2 regions of the Radiobacillus sp. PE A8.2 genome follow, and region 2 is predicted to be linked to the other one. Evidence: predicted binding sites of a transcription regulator. Region 2 holds the regulator's gene; the other holds the start of a gene.
The links. Region 2 encodes Rex, which represses fermentation and respiration genes when NADH is low (regulators of the CRP and FNR family bind a similar motif). Its sites were predicted from a motif close to TTGTGAAATATTTCACAA; they were not measured.
Positions count from the first base shown of each region.

Region 1 (11,598 bases), on a different contig from region 2:
GAAGGTGCTAATTTTGAATACTTGAATATTCCATACTTTGACCTATTAGATGGAGTAGAAGAGATTATCGAAAACATTCCTGCGAACAAAGAGATTTTAGTAGTGTGTGCGAAAGAAGGCTCTTCTGTCATGATTGCTGAAATGCTTTCAGAAGAAGGAATAACCGTTTCTTACCTTCAAGGTGGCATGAAAGCATATAGCGAACACCTTGAACCTGTTAAAGTTGGAAACCTAACAGGAGGTGGAGAAATATATCAATTTGTTCGAATCGGTAAAGGGTGTTTATCTTACATGATAATCTCGGATGGTGAGGCAGCAATAATCGATGCGACACGTATGACGGAGGTTTTTATAGATTTTGCTAACAGTAAAAATGCTAGTATTACAAACGTGCTGGATACACATTTACATGCAGATCACATTTCCGGTGGAAGAAAAATTGCAGAAGCTACAAATGCGACCTATTGGTTACCTCCAAAAGATGCAGACGAAGTAACGTTTGACTATGCACCTTTGGAAGATGCTACTGTCGTCAAAGTCGGAAGCAATGCTATTCATATTCACGCGTTATATTCACCAGGACACACGATTGGTTCTACATCATTTGTAATCGATGATGAATATCTGTTGTCAGGAGATATTCTCTTTATTGACTCGATCGGTAGACCTGATTTAGCTGGAAAAGCGGATGACTGGGTAGGCGATTTAAGAGACAGCTTGTATTCCCGCTACCGAGAATTATCGGAGGAATTAATTGTGCTTCCTGCGCACTTTATGATCATGGATGAATTGAATGATGATGGTAGTGTTTCAGCAAAACTAGCTACACTGTTTGCTAACAATCATGGTCTGAAAATAGAGGATGAAACAGCTTTTAGAAGTCTAGTAACAGAAAATTTACCACCGCAACCGAATGCGTATCAAGAGATTCGTGAAACAAATATGGGGAAAGTTACTCCGGATGAAGAAAGACAACGTGAAATGGAAATCGGTCCAAATCGTTGTGCAGTTAGATAGATATTAAGAAACTTAGGAGGATGAAAAATGGAAATAGCAAAAGTGTTAGATGCAAAAGGATTGGCGTGTCCGATGCCAATCGTTAAAACGAAGAAAGCAATAAACGAATTACAGTCAGGCCAGATATTAGAAATACATGCAACAGATCAAGGAGCTAAAAGTGACCTAACTGCATGGGCAAAGTCTGGCGGACATGAATTGATAAACAACACAGAAGAAAATGATGTATTCAAATTTTGGATTAAAAAAGGGTGATTTAATTAAAGGGAACCAGGTTTGGTTCCCTTTTGATAGGGGGAAGTAGGATGGATTTCGAATTTATTATTACTATATTTATGATTGGATTTGTTGGTTCTTATATTTCTGGCATGTTAGGTATTGGTGGTTCGATTATTAAGTATCCGATGCTTTTATATATTCCACCATTGTTTGGTGTTGCAGCTTTTACAGCACATGAAGTATCAGGGATTAGTGCGATTCAAGTGTTGTTTGCAACAATTGGTGGGGTTTGGGCTTATCGTAAAGGCGGTTATTTAAACAAATCGTTAATTTTGTATATGGGTATTAGTATTTTGATTGGTAGTTTTATAGGTGGATATGGGTCGAAATTTTTTTCAGAGGCAGGTATTAATATAACTTATGGTATGTTAGCGGTTATTGCGGCAGTGATGATGTTCGTACCGAAAAAAGGAATAGATGATATTCCACTTGATCAGGTTAGTTTCAATAAAGGCTTAGCTGCAATACTTGCTTTAATAGTCGGTGTTGGGGCAGGGATTGTAGGTGCTGCAGGCGCATTCTTGCTTGTGCCAATTATGCTTGTCATACTGAAAATCCCAACTAGAATGACGATTGCTAGCTCATTAGCTATAACCTTCATCTCATCGATCGGTGCAACAGTCGGTAAAATCACAACAGGGCAAGTAGATTATTTCCCCGCTTTTATTATGATTGTCGCTAGTCTCATCGCTTCACCACTTGGAGCGATGCTAGGAAAAAGAGTGAATACGAAGGTATTACAAGTGATATTAGCTATCTTAATAGCTGGTACAGCTCTAAAGATTTGGGTAGATATATTATAAATGGAATGAGAGGAGGTTAACCGGGTGATGTACGATGCTCAAGTAAAGAATAGAGTAAAAAGAATCGAAGGACAAGTAAGAGGAATATTACGAATGATGGATACGATGCAGCATGCAGAGATCTTGTAACGCAAATGGCAGCAGTCAGAAGTGCAGTTGATAAGACAATGGCGTTAGTTGTTAGCACGAACCTTGAACAATGTATCCGAGCAGAACAGGATAAAGGGGCAAGTGCAGAAGAATTTATTAATGAAGCAGTGCGTTTACTTGTGAAAAGCAGGTAAAAATTTTGTTTTTTGTATACCGGTATTGGTATGCGTGTTATAGATAGGTACTATTTGGGGTAAGTAAGGCACAGAATAAATTCTAAGACCAAGAAAATAAGGTGGCAACAACCTATCAAATACGTCCGATTCCTACCTCCTACATGATAGATTCGAATGGTGTTATTCAAAACAGAGCTTTCGGACCAATGAATTATGAAATGATGGTATCTCAATTTGAGCACTTGGAATAAAAAGCTGAACTACAGGGACGGGCGAAAAGAACCACCTGTCTCTGATTCGTTCGAGTGATAGATAATTTGATTAGAATTGAAAAAAGCTACTAATGACGAGGTGCAAATAGCATCACAGATACACCAACGATACAGATTCCAGCACCAACCCAATCATATAAATCTGGTGCTTTTTTATCGACTCCCCACCCCCATAGCACGGACAAGATGATAAATACACCGCCATATGCGGCGTACACTCTACCGAATGATGGAAAGCTTTGAAAGGTAGCAATCACACCATATAAAGCTAATGCGATTCCGCCACCAATCCCCCAGTATAACGGTTTTCCTTCTCTTAACCATAACCAAATCAAATAGCCACCACCAATTTCTGCTAGTCCAGCAACGATAAACAAACTTATAGCGTAGATCATTTTGAAGCCCTCCTAAAGTCGTTACAGACATATCTTTTACTATATCAAAAGATGAGGTGAAAAACTTTTAATAATGTCCCGAGCTTTTAGCTTGAATATATAAGTAAATAGTTATATAGTAATAAGCGGATGAACAAGGAGGTGTTGTGATATGTTACAAACAGCAATTGAAATGGATAAGGCGGCTATGGTCCTAAAATTGTTAGGAGATAAAACACGCTTAACAATGGTAAAGCTACTTGAAAAAAATGAGTGCTGTGTTTGCGAGTTTGTGGAGATTTTTCAAGTTAGTCAGCCTTCAATTAGTCAGCACCTTCGTAAATTAAGAGATGTCGGCTTAGTAAAAGAAGAAAGAAAGGGGCAATGGATCTTTTATTCTTTAAACAAACAGAATGAGCATTTCCCTTTTGTTGAGCAACTTCTTCTTCAACTGCCAGATCAAGATTTTAAATTAAAAGAACTAGAAGAAAAGGGTACACGAATTACGTGTTGCTAATTGGGGGGAAATGATTTGTCAGGATCGGTTATACTAGCATCGTTAATTTTTTTGGCTACTTTAGTACTTGTAATATGGCAGCCAAAAGGGCTATCGATTGGATGGTCTGCATGTGGTGGAGCGGTTGTTGCTTTACTCGTAGGTGTTGTAGGTTTTAGCGATGTAATAGAAGTAACAGGAATTGTTTGGAATGCGACACTAGCTTTTGTTGCTATTATACTTATTTCGTTAATTTTAGATGAGATTGGCTTTTTTGAATGGGCTGCGCTTCATATGGCAAGAGCAGCCGGTGGTAACGGGGTAAAAATGTTCGTCTATGTTAGTTTACTAGGCGCAGTTGTTGCGGCCTTTTTCGCTAATGATGGCGCGGCATTAATTCTTACACCAATTGTGTTAGCAATGGTGCGAAATTTAAATTTTAAAGAAAAAATGATTTTCCCATTTATTATGGCGAGTGGATTTATCGCAGATACAACGTCCTTACCGTTGGTCGTTAGTAACTTAGTTAACATTGTATCTGCTGATTATTTTGGAATTGGCTTTGTTGAATATGCTTCGAGAATGATTATTCCAAACTTTTTCTCACTGGCAGCTACTATTGGGGTGTTATTGCTTTATTTTAGAAAAAGTATTCCTAAGCATTATGATTTATCCCAACTTAAGGAGCCAGTAAAAGCAATTCGTGATGTTAAGATGTTTCGACTTTCCTGGTACGTGCTTGGGGTATTACTAATTGGCTATTTTATTAGTGAATTTATTCAGGTCCCTGTATCGATCGTGGCTGGCATTATTGCGATTTTCTTTATTTTAATGGCGAGAAACAGTAAAGCGGTTGATACAAAAGCAGTGATCAAGGGCGCACCGTGGGCGGTTGTATTTTTCTCGATTGGTATGTATGTTGTTGTATTTGGCTTGAGAAATGCCGGGCTCACTGATGTTTTAGCAAAGGTTATTCAAGCAAGTGCAGATCAAGGATTGTTTGTAGGTACGGTTGCGATGGGCTTTATAGCTGCAATCTTGTCTTCAATCATGAATAATATGCCGACCGTTATGATTGACGCGATCGCAATTGCAGAAACGAACACGTCCGGTGTTATGCGAGAAGCACTAATCTATGCCAACGTGATCGGGTCAGATTTAGGTCCGAAAATTACACCAATTGGGTCTTTAGCGACGCTATTATGGCTTCATGTGTTATCACAAAAAGGAGTCAAGATTTCATGGGGAACGTACTTTAAAACAGGAATCGTATTAACGATACCGATTCTATTTATTACATTAATCGGACTTTATCTAACATTATTAATGCTTTAAATTAAAAGGAGGAAATTAACAATGGCTAAAAAAACAATTTATTTCTTATGTACGGGTAATTCTTGTCGAAGTCAAATGGCTGAAGGTTGGGCAAAAAATTATCTTGGTGATGAGTGGGAAGTGAAAAGTGCTGGAATTGAAGCACATGGCTTGAATCCCAATGCAGTTAAAGCAATGAATGAGGTAGAAATTGATATTTCTAATCAAACGTCTGATATTATTGATCCAGATATTTTAAACAATGCGACATTAGCTATTACACTTTGTGGAGATGCTGCCGACAAGTGTCCAATAACCCCTCCAAGCGTTAAACGTGAGCACTGGGGATTTGACGATCCAGCGAAAGCAGAAGGAACAGATGAAGAAAAATGGCAAGTGTTCCAACGTGTTCGTGACCAGATAGGAGAACGAATTAAGAAATTTGCAGAAACTGGGGAATAATAAGATAGTCAGGGGCGAAAAATAACATTACGCAATCCCTGACTGTTTTTTTGAAGATTGTGCATGCTTAATTTATTATACAGACTAAGTATGTGACATTTAACGGATAAAGGTATCGGGTATAAAGAATAACTAAAGATGGAGGGTTGATCATGGAAAAAGTAGTAATTTTAGGAACGGGACCAGCAGGATTAACAGCAGCAATTTATTTAGCTCGAGCAAATATGAACCCCGTTGTCATTGAAGGTGCAGAGCCAGGGGGACAGCTTAGTTTAACGACAGAGGTTGAAAATTTCCCTGGGTTTATCGATGGTGTGATGGGACCAGAATTAATCGATAATATGAGAAAACAAGCAGAAAAATTCGGCGCTGTTTTCAAAAATGGTTGGGTAACAGATGTTGATGTTTCCAAACGTCCTTTTACTTTAGAGGTTAGCGGAATTGGACAACTACAAACGCAAGCATTGATTATCTCGACAGGTGCGTCTGCGAAAATGTTAAATATTCCAGGTGAAAAGGAAAATGTCGGTCGTGGAGTTAGTACGTGTGCGACGTGTGATGGATTTTTCTTCCGAGGTAAAAAAGTTGTGATCGTTGGTGGTGGCGATTCTGCAATGGAAGAAGCAAATTTCCTTAGTAAGTTTGCTAGTGAAGTAGAAATTGTCCATCGTAGAGATGAATTACGGGCTTCAAAAATTATGCAAGACCGTGCTAAAGAAAATGAAAAAATCACATGGAATTTGAACAAGACGCCTGTCGAGGTCGTTAGTGAGGATAACAAGGTAAAAGGCTTAGTTGTTAAAGATAATCAGACAGGTAAAGAAGAATTAGTTGAAACAGATGGGCTATTCATTGCGATTGGACATAATCCAAATACTGAGTTTCTAAAAGGAAAATTGAAAACCGATGACGTTGGCTACATTGACGTTGTACCAGGAACAACCGAAACGAATGTACTTGGTGTGTTTGCTTGTGGAGATGTGCAAGATAACAAATATCGTCAAGCAATCACCGCAGCTGGCACAGGCTGTATGGCGGCACTGGACGTAGAACGATACTTAGAAGGAAATGCCGCACAAGACTGGAGTATTTCATTAGGTGGAAGAGCTGACAAATAACTCCTATTGGTTTTATGGTGTCAATAGCACTTGGACATTTTTCCTAAGTGAGGTTGACACCATCTTGTGTTTTTAACTCATCTTTTCTAGTTGTCGCAAATGGACGAATTATTCTCAATCATGTATTCTATATGAGGATTAATTTGAATTTTTTATTTTGGGGATAAGAGAAGGTGTAAGAGATGGCAGTACCGAGTTTTAATCGTAGGACAATTGTTGCACTGCTTTTAGCAGGGGCATTTATTGCGATATTGAATCAAACGTTAATGATTACGGCGATTCCTCCAATTATGGAGGAGATGGGGATTACAGCAAATACGGGGCAGTGGCTAACGACTGTGTTCATGCTTGTTAGTGGGATTATGATTCCTGTTAGTGCCTTTTTATTAGAAAAGTTTACGACAAGACAGCTATTTATAACAGCGATGAGTATTTTTGCCGCAGGTACACTTGTTGCTGGTATTGCGCCTAACTTTTCGATTTTACTAGTAGGTCGAGTTATCCAATCTGTTGGTGCAGGTGTGATGCTTCCATTAATGCAGACTGTGTTTTTAATGATTTTTCCTGTTAATAAACGTGGAGCTGCGATGGGGTTAATTGGGCTTGTTATCTCTTTCGCGCCGGCAATCGGTCCTGCATTATCCGGTTGGGTGACCGAGCATTATTCATGGAGAGTGTTATTTTTCATTATTTTACCGATTGCTTTAATTGATATTATTATTGCGATTTTTGCGCTTAAAAACGTAACCGAATTAACAAATCCGAAATTAGATGTTGTATCGATAATATTATCTTCGTTTGGATTTGGTGGTCTTTTGTATGGGTTCACGTCAGCTGGGAATAACGGCTGGTTTCATATTATTACGATCGTGTCACTGTTAGTTGGTGAAATAGCTCTTATTATATTCATTTTAAGACAGTTAAGGTTAAAACATCCGATGCTCGAGTTCAGAGTGTTTACGTATTCGATTTTTCCATTTGCCGTCATTGTCGGCATGATCGTATTTATGGGACTAATTGGTGTCGAAACATTAATTCCGCTCTACATGCAGAACATGCGGGAATTCAGTGCGTTTGAAGCTGGTCTAGCTTTACTTCCTGGTGCACTCATCACAGGCTTTATGTCACCGATTACTGGACGAATTTTTGATAAAATTGGTGCGAAAAAATTGGCAATGGTGGGGTTATCGATCATTACTGTATCATCGCTTGCATTTACAAGACTGGACACTTCAACGAGCTTAGCATTTATGACGACGATGTACGGGATTCGAATGTTCGGTCTGTCGATGGTAATGATGCCGATTGCTACAGCTGGATTAAATCAACTTCCGAAAAAATTAATCCCGCACGGTGCGGCGATGGATAACACGATGAGACAAGTTGCTGCATCTGTCGGAACAGCAATTCTAGTTACAGTGATGACATCATCAGAAACGGCTGCTGCTCAAACAGAAATTGCCAATCCAGATATATTTGGTGCCAATGTTGCGTTTGTTGTTGTAGCTGCCTTGTCCTTGGTCGGTTTAATTATTTCCTTCTTTATTAAAGATAGTCGTCCTTCTGAAGAAGAACTGGAACAATTGTATGAAGAAAAAATGAAGCAAAGAGGGTAGCATGCTCTCGGGATTAAGGCGTTTCTCAGACTAGGAGAAACGCCTTTTCGCATTTATAATAAAAGTATCGTTAACAATCTGAAGGAGGGAGTGCAGTTGCACATACCAAAGTCATTTAAAGAAAAAATTACTAATACGTTTGGCGAACAAGGTCATGACTGGTTAGCTAGATTAGAAACTACAGTACAAAACTATGCGGACCACTGGCAATTAAGTCTCGAAGGTCCAGTTGGAAATCTCTCTTATAACTATGTGGTAAAAGCTAAGGATAACCAAGGAGTTCCGGTAATTCTAAAACTAGGTATTCCAGGTTTTGATTTCACAAATGAAATAAAAACGGTTCAAGCATATCACAGTGTAGGCTGTGCAGGACTATTAAAATCAAACCCAGACGGTGGCGCTATGCTATTAGAACAGCTTGTACCAGGTACGATGCTTAAAGCGGAAGTGAATGAGCAAGTTGCCATTGAGCAATTTGTCAAGGTGTGGAAAGCAATACGTAGACCTATTTCAACCGGATTAGATTGTCCAACAATTTCTGACTGGGCGAAAGGGCTCAAGAGGTACCTAGCGAATTTTTCAAACGAAGACGGGCCAATTATCACGGACCATATAAAATTAGCATATACATATTTCAAGCAAATTAGCGAGACAAGCGAGAAAGCTGAGCTGCTTCATGGTGATTTACATCATCAAAATATTTTATTTTCAGAAGAAAAAGGTTGGCTTGCGATTGATCCGAAAGGGGTAGCCGGTGACCGTTATTTTGATTTAATATCTTTTTTAGTAAATGAGCTGCACAATAAAAGTAATCCCAAAGAAATTTTGGGAAATAGAGTAGACGCTCTAGTCTCTGTTTTGGATTTAGATCGGGAACGTTTACTCAAGGCTGCTTTTGCGATGGCGACTCTTTATGCTTGCTGGGGAATTGAGGACAAGGATCCAGAGTGGGAGAATAGTTATTTATATGCGCAGTGGTTCGCACAATTTTAAATGAGTAAAATAACAAAAAACGTTTCTTTTAAAGGAGCGTTTTTTTCGTTTCATACTAAACAAAAACGGGAACGAAGATGGATATGTGAACAAATTCTAACAACTGTGATATTTAGTACGTTAAAGTGTGAATAAACGGTTTTAAATGATAGGATTAACGAGAGAATAATTCATGCAAAGCAATATAAGATAGCATGCAAACGGAAATACATAAGTAATTCTATGTTCAATATTTCACTATGGTTTCATTAAAGGGAGGTTTAATGATTGCTAGAATTTGATACGCTATTAATGAGTAGATTATTAACAGTTTTGACATTAGGATTTCATATTATTTTTGCCACCATTGGTGTTGGTGTGCCACTGTTTATTTCAATCGCTGAGTTTATTGGAATAAGAAAAAAAGATGTTCATTATCATATGTTAGCAAAAAGATGGGCACGGGGGTTTGTGATCACTGTTGCGGTTGGTGTTGTAACCGGAACGGCTATTGGATTGCAGCTGTCGTTAATTTGGCCAAACTTTATGCGCGTTGCAGGTAACGTGATTGCGTTACCGTTGTTTATGGAAGTATTCGCATTTTTCTTTGAAGCGATCTTTCTTGGGATTTATTTGTATACATGGGACAGATTTAAACCAATTGTTCACTGGTTGCTATCAATTCCTATTGTCATCGGTGCTAGCTTTTCAGCAATCTTTATTACGACTGTCAATTCGTTTATGAACACACCAGACGGATTTGAAATAAACAAAGGGGAGTTAGCTGCGGTTAGTCCCATTGATGCGATGTTAAGTGCATCAACACCGACGAGAGTTTTCCACGTGCTTGGTGGCTCATACTTAACTTGTGCTGCATTGCTGGCATCGATTACTGCCTTTGTGATGTTATTTAAAAAAAGTTCTGATTATCATAAAAAAGCGTTAAAGCTGACGGTAACAGCTGTGTTTGTGTTTTCTTTATTAACAGCCTTGGCTGGTGATTTGTCTGCAAAATTTTTAGCGAATCATCAAGAAGAAAAGCTGGCTGCGGCAGAATGGTTGTTTGAAACAGAGGAAAACGCAGATTTGGTATTGTTTGGCTGGCTTAATGAAGACAATGACATCGTTGGTGGTATACGGATACCAGGTGCGTTAAGCTTTCTCGCGCATGGTAATTTTCAAAGCTCTGTCGTTGGCTTAGAAGCTTTTCCTGAGGAGGAGCGGCCACCGCTCTGGATTCATTATATGTTTGATTTAATGGTTACGATAGGTATGTATTTGATTGCGATATCCTTCTTCTATTTAGTTGTTAGTAGGATAAAAAGATGGGATGCTCATAGTAAGTGGGTACTATGGCCGATCTTTCTTGCTGGTCCGCTAGCGATGCTAGCAGTTGAATTTGGTTGGATTTTTGCAGAGGAAGGAAGGCAACCGTGGATTATTCGTGGCTATATGACGGTAGAAGAAGCGGTAACGTCATCTAGTTATGTAGGTGAAATGTTCTTTTTATTTTTAGGATTATATATCGTCCTTGGTACGTTATGTATCGTGACACTTAGAAAGCTGTTCCGCCATAACCCGGCAGAGCTTGAGTTAGAAAAGCATTATACGGACACTGGAGGGAAAAATCATGACCTATGAACTAATCGGCATTAGTGTACTTTGGTTGTTTTTATATGGGTATTTGATTGTCGCCTCTGTCGACTTTGGCGCAGGTTTCTTTGCTTATTATGCAAAGGTAACGAAGAAAGACCATGTGATTAATCAATTAATCTCAAGATATTTGTCACCAGTTTGGGAAGTAACCAACGTGTTTCTCGTATTCTTCTTTGTGGGAATTATTGGCTTTTTTCCGGATGTTGCTTATTACTACGGAACAACATTACTCGTGCCGGCGAGCTTTGCGATTATTTTATTAGCGATTCGTGGCTCGTTTTATGCATTTGAAAACTATGGTTCGAAACAGAGCAATCTTTACATGTTCTTGTATGGTGCTACGGGATTACTGATACCAGCTTCGTTATCTGTAGCGTTAACTTTATCAGAAGGTGGATTTATTGTAGAGGAGAACGGTGCTGTCAGGTTAGATTATCTTGATCTGTTTACGAGTCCTTTGGCTTGGAGTATCGTCGCCTTAGCAATCGTGTCTTTACTGTTCATCAGTGCCACGTTTCTAACCTTTTACGCTTCTCGCGCGGAGGACCATGCTGCATTAGCATTAGTGAGAAATTATGCGTTGTTTTGGAGTTCACCGACGATTGTCGCAGCTTTAACGACGATGATTGCTTTAAGTCAGCGAAATATGCGACATTTTGAAAACATGCTCGACTTATGGTGGATGTTTGGCATGTCTGTTGGGTTTTTTATTGTCTCCTATTGGTTACTCTATAAAGGGAAGTATTACGGAATTGCCTTTATATGTGTAATGTTGCAATTTTTGTTTGCCTTTTTCGGATATGGAATCGCACAATATCCATATCTACTTGACCCATACATTGTTATTACTGATAGTGCCACGAACGAGGCAATGGGTTTTGCATTAGTTGCTGCATTTATTGGTGGTCTATGCCTACTGGTTCCGTCACTGGTTTTACTAATGAAACTATTTT
Region 1 is NZ_JBJGXI010000013.1:44,904-56,501, forward strand. It holds gene ACI6MV_RS09075 (MBL fold metallo-hydrolase) at 1-1,017, shown strand, start outside; gene ACI6MV_RS09080 (sulfurtransferase TusA family protein) at 1,045-1,272, shown strand; gene ACI6MV_RS09085 (sulfite exporter TauE/SafE family protein) at 1,323-2,099, shown strand; partial or broken gene ACI6MV_RS09090 (metal-sensitive transcriptional regulator) at 2,124-2,383, shown strand; gene ACI6MV_RS09095 (YnfA family protein) at 2,706-3,032, opposite strand; gene ACI6MV_RS09100 (ArsR/SmtB family transcription factor) at 3,184-3,528, shown strand; gene ACI6MV_RS09105 (arsenic transporter) at 3,544-4,842, shown strand; gene arsC (arsenate reductase (thioredoxin)) at 4,864-5,283, shown strand; gene trxB (thioredoxin-disulfide reductase) at 5,436-6,401, shown strand; gene ACI6MV_RS09120 (MDR family MFS transporter) at 6,584-8,017, shown strand; gene ACI6MV_RS09125 (aminoglycoside phosphotransferase family protein) at 8,114-9,010, shown strand; gene ACI6MV_RS09130 (cytochrome ubiquinol oxidase subunit I) at 9,278-10,630, shown strand; gene ACI6MV_RS09135 (cytochrome d ubiquinol oxidase subunit II) at 10,620-11,598, shown strand, end outside.
Region 1: a site for Rex is predicted at 9,233-9,250, ahead of ACI6MV_RS09130 (cytochrome ubiquinol oxidase subunit I). Genes of this name have one in related genera too.

Region 2 (11,598 bases):
ATTAAAATCAGCCGTAATTAATAAACTGCATAATGCAGAACAACGAAACGAAGTATTAAAAAACGAAGATATTGCGGCGAGCTTTCAAGCTAGTGTAATTGATGTGCTCGTAACGAAAACATATCGAGCAGCAAAAGCCTATGATGTGAAACAATTGATCGTTGCTGGTGGTGTAGCAGCCAATCAAGGTTTACGAAAGGCACTAACAGATAAATTTGAGAATGAACCGATCGAGCTTCTGATTCCGCCATTACATTTGTGTACCGACAATGCAGCGATGATCGGTGCAGCCGGAAGTATCGCCTATAATCAAGGTCATCGTGCCGGATGGGATTTAAACGCTAATCCTGCATTGGATTTAGAGCAATATGGAAAACGATCAACAACATAAGTAATTCAAGGAGACTATGGGATATTATCCATAGTTTCTTTTAATTAGGATTGAATGAGTAATTGTACTAAAGCTGCATTGAATAGGTACCGTAAAAATGGGGATAGTCAAGCAGTGATTCCCAGTTTATTTGCAGTTTTGTGCTACTTATTAACATTTCTATTAAGTTATACACAGGATAATGTGCGAATTGTGGATTAAATTGTATATTACCTGCTAATAAAGGGGTTGTGATGGGGATAAAAAATGTGGATAAGTAATTTGTTGTCTGTGGACAGTGTGTATAACTCTGTTGACAACTGTTATATTAAGCTTTTGGATGTGGATATCGGTGTGTATATTTTGTAAAAAAAATCGCTTATTAACAAGCAACGTTAATAAGCGATTTTTTAATAATGTGTATAAGCTCATTCATGAAGTGATTCCCATTCCTCCATTAATGCCTCAATTTGTTTGTGGTTCGCTTCATTTCTTTCTGTTAACTCTAATGCTTTCTCATGGTTTTGAAATACATCAGGTTCACATAATAATGCCTCAACATTTTCTATATCTTGCTCAACAGCTTCTATTTCTTGTTCAATTTCTTTTATTCTTCTATCCCGTCTGCGTTGTTCATTTTTCATTGCTTTTTCTTGTTCAAATGATACTTTTGATTCGGCAGGTTTATCTTCACGGCTATCTTTTTGCTCAGCTAATAACTCAATTTCATACTCTTCTTGCTTTTTTTCTAAATAATAATCATAATCACCTAAATAAACGGTGGATTGTTGCGAATTCATTTCAACAATTTCGGTGGCGATTTTGTTGATAAAATAACGGTCATGGGAAACGAATAAAATCGTTCCAGGATAATCGATTAATGCAGCTTCTAATACTTCCTTACTGTCGAGATCTAAATGGTTCGTCGGTTCATCTAGAATTAATAAATTAGCTTTCTCTAACATTAGTTTGGAAAGTGACAGTCTCGCTTTTTCTCCGCCACTTAAGGATGATACAGATTTTAAAACATCATCACCGGTAAATAGAAAGTTTCCTAGCACAGTACGGATATCCTTTTCATTCATTGTCGGATATTCGTCCCAAAGCTCACTTAAAACCGTTTTGTTGGAATGCAGCCTCGTTTGTTCTTGATCATAATAACCAATTTGAACATTAGTACCGAGTTGAATGGTTCCTTTGTTTGCCTGCAAATGTCCGACGATTGCTTTAAGTAACGTAGTTTTTCCGACACCATTAGGACCGATTAAGGCAATGCTATCTCCTCTAGAAGCTTGGAATGTCAAATTGGAAAATATATGATCTTTACTATCGTCATAACGAAATGCTAAATTAGAAATTTTTAATACGTCGTTGCCACTGCGACGGTCAATAGCAAATGAAAACTTTGCGGACGCTTCATCACCACTAGGCTTATCAACCCGTTCCATTTTTTCTAACTGCTTTCGACGGCTTTGCGCACGCTTCGTTGTTGATGCACGAACGAGATTTTTTTGCACGAAATCTTCCATACGTTTAATTTCTGACTGCTGCTTTTCAAATTGCTTTAAATCGCGCTCATAATTCGCGGCTTTTTGATCTAAATACTTACTGTAATTACCATGAAATTTAGCAGACTGGTTACGAGATATTTCATAAACGATATTAACTGTCTTGTCCAAAAAATAACGGTCGTGGGAGACAATCACTACAGCGCCTTTATAGTTATTCAAATAACCTTCTAGCCATGAGAGTGTTTCAATGTCTAAGTGGTTCGTAGGTTCATCAAGGATTAAAATGTCTGGTTTTGATAATAGAAGTTTTCCTAGTGCCAGTCGTGTCTTCTGGCCACCACTTAATGCATTAATTTGTGTATCCCAGTCGAAATGCTGAAAATGCAAACCGTTTAACACGGCTTTAATTTCAGCCTCATATTGATAGCCACCCTCTGTGCGAAAAGCTTGTTGCTTTCGGTCATAGTCAGCTAACAACTGCGCATAAGCAGACTGATTTTCTATTAAATCAGGATCACCCATCTTTTGTTCAATTTTTCGTAATTCAGCTTCTTTATCAACTAAATATTGAAATACACGAAGCATTTCATTCCAAATCGTCTCATTAGACTCAAGCCCCGTATGTTGCTCTAAATAACCAATTGTAACGTCTTTAGGCTTGTGAATCTTCCCTTCATCATAGGCCAGCTGATTGGCCATAATTTTTAACAAAGTAGATTTACCAGCCCCATTACGACCTACAATCGCGATCCGGTCACTCGTTTTTATTTCAAGTTTTATATTCGATAAAATGAGTTCTGCCCCATATCGTTTTGTTAATTGATTTACTTGCATTAAAATCATACTATTCACCTCATTATATTAAGTGTAGCTTAATAATCTTAAAAGTAGCAAGCATCTTCTTTTAGTAAACGAGGAGAAAGCTAACAAATTTTGTTAACTTAGTGAATTAATTCACGACAGTTCCACATTTTTTTGTTAAAATATAGACAAGCTTGTAAAACATGGTCAACCAGTAAAGACAAGAACCGTGACTGAGAACCACAATTTTTTATAGTGCTAAAAAAATGAATGCGCTATCATAAGTTTTCTAGGTGGATAACAAACAAGGATTGGACTATCCTAGATAATAACGAAATACGGAGGAATAGATGATTATGAGTGAGCAAAATAAAATACCACAAGCAACAGCTAAACGATTACCACTTTATTTTCGTTTTATAAATAATTTACATTTACAAGGAAAGCTTCGCGTATCGTCTAAAGAGCTTAGTGATGCAGTGAAAGTTGATTCTGCAACAATTCGACGCGATTTTTCCTATTTTGGTGCACTTGGTAAAAAAGGATATGGATACAACGTTGAATATTTACTAAGCTTCTTTAGAAAAACGCTAGATCAGGATGAGATTACACGAGTGGCACTTATCGGTGTTGGTAATCTTGGTACAGCATTTTTGCATTATAATTTTATGAAAAACAATAACACGAAAATCGAAATGGCTTTCGATGCAGACCCGAATAAAGTCGGCACTGTCATTGATGGTATTCCGATTTATCACATCGATGACTTAGAGGAAAAAGTAGGTGGGGTTGAAGTAGCAATACTGACCGTTCCAGTTGCTGAAGCACAAGGCATAACGGACCGATTACTAGGAGCAGGCATCGTAGGTATATTAAACTTTACACCAGCCAGAATTACAGTACCAGAAGGGATCCGCGTACATCATATTGATTTGGCTGCTGAACTACAATCGTTAGCATACTTCCTGAAGCATTACCCGCTGGATCACGAAGAATAAATGAAAAACAGCTTACCCGGATTATCTGGGTTAAGCTGTTTTTTTATCTTGAGAGTCGATTATGCTAGATGTCACATTGATATTGGATTCAGTTGCTGATCGAGTAAGTTTAAGTGGATATCAATAAAGAACATACTAATTCAGCTGTTGATCGGGTACGTTTTAGCACATATCACTGAAGAACCTACTAATTCGACGGTTAATCAAGTACGTTTAAGTTCATATCAACGAAAAACATACTGATTCAGCGGCTGATCTAGTATGTTTACACCCATATAAACGGAGAACGTAATGATTCAGCAGTTGATCAAGTATGTTCTACATATTTAACCGAAGAACATACTAATTCAGCTGCTGAACGAGTATATTTAAACCCATATCACCGAAGACATACCAATTCAGTAACAGATCGAGTAAATCAATGCGCGCCTAACCAAGTAAAACATAGACTCAAGACTCGCATCCAAATTCATCACTTTTTTTTCTGCTTTTGGATTTTAATATGCACTCCGATGAGACGGATGGCAACGCCAAAATCCAATGTTGCAAATATAATTAGCGCGATTGTAAAAATGTTCCATAATGTATCTTGAGCAGAGACGACGGCAATGTAAGTGAAAAGAGTTCCTAATCCAAAATATAAGGAAGCCGTTAACAGTGGAGATATTCGCATCGGTTAGTTAGCCTCCTAAAAAAATCATTTGTATTTGTTGCTCAAATTGCTCTAATCTTCTTTCTAATTCTGCAGGGTCTACACTGTATTGCATGACGACCGCAAAGGTGTTAATGCCCATGTGCGCAATAATCGGCACAATAATCCGTTTTGTTTGTACATAGAGAAAGGCAAACACCATACCCATGCTTGTGTAAATTAGAATATGTGGATTATCGTTATGAACGAGTCCGAAAATTAACGCGGACGCCAGAGCAGCGATGATAAAGTTTGTCCGTTTATAAATACTACCAAAAATAATTTTACGGAAAATCAGTTCCTCCAATACAGGAGCAAATACAGTAACAACAATGATGAAGATTGGTGCTGTTCGGGCAATGTCCATGATGTTGCTGGTGTTTTGTGAACCAGGTTCAATATGTAAAATATATGTTTCAATTAGTATAGAGGCAATTTGTGCACTATAAGCAAGTAGCATGCCGAGTAAAGCCCATAAGGCAATTGTACCAATTTCACTGCTGCTACGCATATCAACTTGCTTCATGTCTTCCCGTAACAAATAAATAATTACAGCAAGTCCAACACCAAAACTAATAACACTCCAAACACCAGAAGCAAAAATTGGGTCTATATCGTATATCCTGATAAACGGAATAATCAAAGCACCGGACATCTGCATGGCGATATAAGTTAGAATTACGTACCAATATCTTTTCGGCAAAAAGCAACGACTCCTTTTAAAATTAATTGCATCAATTGTATTATTGTACGTATTTTATATCAATTTTAGAATAGACTCGTATAGGAAGTCCACTATTTTAACGAAAACCTTATTTTAAGAGGTTGTTCAAAAATCACAATGATTACTCAAGTAGCCGATAGAGATTGAAGATTGGATCTAGCCGAAAAATCCGTTCCTCACGTAGGTTCTGTCTACGCTCCGGTCCTCTTTTTTTAGCTTCATCCATTCTTCACGGTGCTAAAAACGGACCTTTTTGAATACGCACTTTAAGGAAAGTAGAGAAAGGTGAATAAAGTATAGTTGCTTTAGGCGAAACTTGTAAACAAGCTATAAAAAGCGGTTGCTAGAAATGTCGAAAAAAAATTAATCAGACTGCTTGCAAATTAAGATAGAATTCATTATTATAATAGTTGTGTTAGCACTCTAACTTAGTGAGTGCTAAAAATAAAAAAGAACAATCGAATACTATTAAGGAGGTTTTAAAACATGTTAAAGCCACTAGGTGATCGTGTCATTATTGAAGTTGTAGAGAAAGAAGAACAAACGTCAAGCGGTATTGTACTTCCTGACTCTGCAAAGGAAAAACCACAAGAAGGTAAAGTTGTTGCTGTTGGATCTGGACGTGTGTTTGACAATGGAGAAAAAGTAGCACTTGAAGTTGAAGAAGGTAATGTTGTGGTTTACTCCAAGTTTGCTGGAACAGAAGTAAAGTATGAAGGTAAAGAATACTTAATTCTTCGTGAGAGTGACATCTTAGCTATCGTTGGTTAAGTTTGCGAAGGACAATCCATTTATATCATAAAATGAGTACGTTAAGGAGGACTTTTTAAATGGCTAAAGAAATCAAGTTTAGTGAAGAAGCTCGCCGTGCTATGCTACGTGGTGTAGACACGCTTGCGAACGCTGTAAAAGTTACTTTAGGACCAAAAGGACGTAACGTCGTATTAGATAAAAAATACGGTTCACCACTAATTACTAATGATGGTGTAACAATTGCAAAAGAAATTGAATTAGAAGATCATTTCGAAAACATGGGTGCACAGCTTGTATCTGAAGTTGCATCAAAAACAAACGATGTAGCTGGTGACGGTACAACTACGGCAACAGTATTAGCACAAGCAATGATTCGTGAAGGTTTGAAAAACGTTGCATCTGGTGCAAACCCTGTTGGTGTACGCCGTGGTATCGAGAAAGCAGTTGAGGTTGCTATTAAATCTCTTCGCGAAATCTCTAAGCCAATCGAAAGTAAAGAATCAATCGCACAAGTTGCTGCCATCTCTTCTGGTGATGACGAAGTAGGTCAATTAATTGCAGAAGCAATGGAGCGCGTTGGTAACGATGGCGTTATTACAATCGAAGAATCTAAAGGCTTCTCTACTGAACTAGAAGTAGTAGAAGGTATGCAGTTCGACCGTGGATATGCATCTCCATACATGGTTACAGACCAAGATAAAATGGAAGCAGTACTAGAAGATCCATATATCCTAATTACAGATAAAAAGATCGCTAGCATTCAAGAAGTACTTCCTGTATTAGAGAAAGTTGTTCAACAAAGCCGTCCACTTCTATTAATCGCTGAGGACGTAGAAGGCGAAGCATTAGCTACATTAGTAGTAAACAAACTTCGTGGAACATTCAATGCAGTAGCTGTTAAAGCTCCTGGATTCGGTGATCGTCGTAAAGCAATGCTAGAAGACATTGCAACACTTACAGGTGGTCAAGTAATCACTGAAGATCTTGGATTAGAGCTTAAGAGCACTACAATGGAACAATTAGGCCGCGCTTCTAAAGTTGTTGTTACAAAAGAACACACAACTGTTGTAGAAGGCGCTGGTAATCCAGAACAAATCGCATCACGTGTTGCACAAATCCGTGCGCAATCAGAAGAAACAACTTCTGAATTCGATAAAGAAAAATTACAAGAACGTCTAGCAAAACTTTCTGGCGGTGTTGCCGTAGTTAAAGTTGGCGCAGCAACAGAAACAGAATTAAAAGAACGTAAACTACGTATCGAAGACGCATTGAACTCTACACGTGCGGCTGTACAAGAAGGTATTGTAGCTGGTGGTGGTACTGCACTAGTAAATATCTACAACAACGTAGCAGGATTAGATCTTACTGGTGACGAAGCAACTGGTGCAAACATCGTACTTCGTGCATTAGAAGAACCAGTTCGCCAAATCGCTCATAACGCTGGCCTAGAAGGTTCTATCATCGTAGAACGTCTAAAAGGCGAAGCAGTAGGCGTTGGTTTCAACGCAGCAACTGGCGAATGGGTAAACATGGTAGAAGCAGGAATCGTGGATCCAACAAAAGTTACACGTTCCGCACTTCAAAACGCAGCATCTGTTGCAGCTATGTTCCTAACTACAGAGGCTGTAGTAGCTGATTTACCTGAGCCAGAAGGTTCTGCTCAAATGCCTGATATGGGCGGTATGGGTGGCATGGGCGGCATGATGTGATGACCGCTCAATCCCTTGAAATGCTAAGATAGATATAAAAGAGGCTTCTCACTAGTTGATTAAACTTTTGAGAAGCCTCTTTTTTTATGTGCTAGTTAAAACCATAAGTATAAAAACAACTTCATCATATAATCGACAAGATACTGCATTTCACGGGTGGTGACAGGTAACCGATTTATGTTTGTAGTCACTGTTGCATGAGATGCATAAAACGAAACATGATCTATAAATGTATTTTCAATTATCATATCTACTAGAAAATATTTTAGTCCTATTGCTCTAAATACTCAACCATTTTTGAACCAAGAATAGCTGACAAACCATTACTTTTTGAACGTCATAATAATAGGTCCTATTCAAGCATCCCTGCGTAAAACAACTGGCTATCCATGCATCAAATCCCGTTTTCCGATTTATTCTTTTTTTAGTTTGAGCTGTCGTATAACTCCTAGACATTTTCTATGAAGGTTATCGCATGAATAAACAAGTCTAAAAATGTGTGGAATCTTTGGCGATTACAGTAAACCACATTGACCATATCCACTCTTTAAAATATACTGAAACCATTAACATTAAACATAAAAGTGAACATACTTATTATCAATAGATATGGGTTATGCAACTAGAGAGGAGCTGTGACTTGAGTTGGTCAAAGAATCTATTTATATTGGTCACGGTTGTTTTAATTATTGGTTTGGTCGCCTATTATTGGAACGTTTTAAATGAAGATACTGTAGTCAAAAGAGGAGAGGTTAACCTCTCGCAATCAGAATTTTTTGAGAAAGGGTACATTGAACTAAATGGAGAATGGGAGTTTTACTGGCGAGAATTGTTAGAACCTAAAGATTTCGAGCAACAAAATGAAGATATAGATTATACACTTGTTCCAGGAAATTGGAGTCGAGATCTTCATGGTAATCAGTATGAAAATAAAGGTTTTGCGACTTACCGAATGGTAATAAATGATATTCCTGATGACATATATTTCGGCTTTAAAAAATCAAATATTCGTAATGCCAGTAAAGTCTACATAAATGGAGAAGTCGTTTTAGAAGATGGGCATGTTTCAAAATCCTTGGAAGGTAGTATCCCAGGGAATAATTCGGACATTACTTATTTTGAATTGCATGATGAAACGGCGGAAATTATTATCCAAGCGTCTAATCATGAATATATCGTAGGTGGTATTTCCAGACCACTTCTATTTGGTTTGCAACAAGATTTAGTAAGGCATCAACAACAAAATATTATGTTTGAATTTGCTATGATATTAGTAGTGTTTATGGTCGGTGTATTTTATATTATTTTATTCTTTACAAGCAGATACTACCGTAGGATGGAACCCGCAACTTTTGTGCTAGCGCTAAGTTGCTTATGCTTTGGTGCTATGGGGAGTATGTATAGTGAACGAATTATTACCGTTATGTTTCCAGACCTCACATTGAATACAACCTTCCGATTTGGTCACATCGTCAGTGCTTTATCAGTTATATTTGTGTTGAATGTTGTTAATAAAATTAATGATGATTTTCTGTCGAACCGCATGAAATCTATTATCTCGGTCATGTTTGGTGTTTTCATTATTTTTGTATTAACCTTACCGCTGGAAGTGTATTTGAGCACATTAACTTTTTATATGATTTTCGTCGTCGGTGTATTTTTATGGATTTGGATAAAAGTCTTCCTTACGTTCTTTAAAAAACAAGATAAGGGAATGAAACAAATTGAGCATGTCACACTTATTGTTGCAATATTTTCTGTATTTTTATTTTGGTTTGATGTTATGCTCTATAGTTTTGGCATTAAAGCAGATATGAAAATTGCTTTTTTGTGCATGGCGATTTTTAGCCTCGCAATAGCCTCGCTACTAATTTATCGTTATACCCTTTACTACAAAAAAAGTGAAGAGCTCTCGATAGAATTACTTCAAACCTTAGAAGTATTAACTGAGAAATCTAATCAGGTTAAGGAAAATGAATTAGCGTTTTTACAAGCTCAAATTAAACCGCATTTTTTGTTTAATGCCTTAAATGTGATATCTTCTATGATATTAAAGCGTTCAGACCAAGCATACGAGCTAGTTTTATCATTGAGCGATTATTTGCGTGCGAAATTTGATTTTTATAATAAAGAGAAATGGATCAGTATTAGAGATGAATTAGGTTTCATCTATTCCTATCTTGATATCGAACAGGCTCGTTTTGAAGAACGATTAAAGGTGGACGTTCAGTTGAACGATGATATAGATTTTGTTGTGCCTCCATTATTAATTCAACCGTTAGTTGAAAATGCTATAAGGCACGGTGTCAATATGAAAAAAGAAGGAGGCACTGTCTCCATTCATATTACCAAAATAACACAAGGTCATCTGATCAAGGTAAGTGATGATGGAGTAGGAATGACTAGAGAAAAGATACGAGATATATTAGATCAAGCATTTTCAAATAAGGATGGAATTGGATTGCAAAATATTCAAAATCGTATGCATCGTTTATTCGGGAAGGGATTACAAATTGAGAGTTCACTAGGAGAAGGAACAACGATTTCAGTAATAATACCTGATCGGAGGATATCAAATTGAAAATACTCATGATTGACGATGAACGAATGGCCATGGAGCATCTAAAAACAATTCTTGAAAAAAGTCAGCAAGTGGAAGTTAATGACTTAGCAACTTTTGTATCACCAAGCGACGCTTTACAGTGGGCTCACACAGAGCAAGCTGATATAGCGTTTGTGGATATTGAAATTCCGGAAATGAATGGATTGGTTTTAGCAGAAAAATTGAAAACCATTCAGCCTCATCTGGAGGTTATATTTGTCACAGCTTTTGAAGAATATGCGGTGGAAGCATTTAAACTATATGCGTTAGATTATTTGCTTAAACCAGTCCGCCCTGAGCGAATGTTAACGACATTAAATCGAATCTATACTAGATTGGAAGAGAAAAAGTCGATGGCAAAATCTTTTGAAAAGGTTATCATTCATTTATTAGGAAACTTGACCATTCAAAAAGGAGATCAGGATATTGATTTGAAATGGCGTTCTGGTAGAGTTAAGGAGTTATTTGCTCTTTTGTTGCATTTCCGCCAGCAACCGATTTCTAAATTCGATATTATTGATTATATTTGGCCGGATTTTTCAGATAAGAAAGCTTTTACTCACTTAAATATGACCATTTATCGCTTGCGGCAATTATTACAAACACATCAATTGAATATAGTGATTAAATTTCAAGATGAATCCTATCAATTAAGTTCAGGAGCAGCGATTGTGGTTGACGTTGATCAATGGTATGAACATTTAAAACAATATCCTACTGTGACATCAGTTAACATCAAAGCATGTATAGACGCTCTGCATTTAAAACAGGGACGCTATATGCAGAATCTGGATTATAATTGGGCAGATAATGAACAAGCCTATCTTGAAAAAAGTTATACAAATCGATTAATGGACATCGCTCGCTTTTTGGCAGAATCAAAGCAATATGATGAGGCTATTAAGTATTATGAACAAGCATTTCAATTAAATAGCTATGATCAGCAAATAATGATCGAGTTATTCCAGTTGTATGCTCTAAAACATCGCAATGCCGATATTGAAAGATTCTATCAAGAGGTCAAGTATATCTATCAAAAGGAGCTTGTAACTCCAATGAGTAAGAAGATAGAACGTTGGTACCGAAATTGGCAAAAAAAGCTGAATAAATCTATATATTAAATTTACAATGTAGTCCTTTGGTTATAGGGGGCTATATTTTTTTTGAACAAAATTATCGGATTCTTTCCCCTTACTTAATCAATTTCAAAATACTAATTTCGAGCTATTTGAAACTACATTTAGTCTAATTGATTCGTTTTCTAACTGTATGTAGTTTCAAATAGATGTGTAAGGTGATTATGAAATTGACTCTACTATGATTATTATTCCAATTATATATGAGTTCTGTAGGAACATAGACTTATGTTAAGTCTATGTTAAGTGCAAATAATTATAATTACTGTAGAAAAATGTAGAAAAATGTAGAAATCTACAAGT
Region 2 is NZ_JBJGXI010000042.1:3,615-15,212, forward strand. It holds gene tsaD (tRNA (adenosine(37)-N6)-threonylcarbamoyltransferase complex transferase subunit TsaD) at 1-391, shown strand, start outside; gene ACI6MV_RS18895 (ABC-F family ATP-binding cassette domain-containing protein) at 799-2,724, opposite strand; gene ACI6MV_RS18900 (redox-sensing transcriptional repressor Rex) at 3,039-3,680, shown strand; gene ACI6MV_RS18905 (YdiK family protein) at 4,153-4,353, opposite strand; gene ACI6MV_RS18910 (CPBP family intramembrane glutamic endopeptidase) at 4,361-5,074, opposite strand; gene groES (co-chaperone GroES) at 5,582-5,866, shown strand; gene groL (chaperonin GroEL) at 5,926-7,557, shown strand; gene ACI6MV_RS18925 (hypothetical protein) at 7,653-7,805, opposite strand; gene ACI6MV_RS18930 (sensor histidine kinase) at 8,198-10,138, shown strand; gene ACI6MV_RS18935 (response regulator) at 10,135-11,280, shown strand.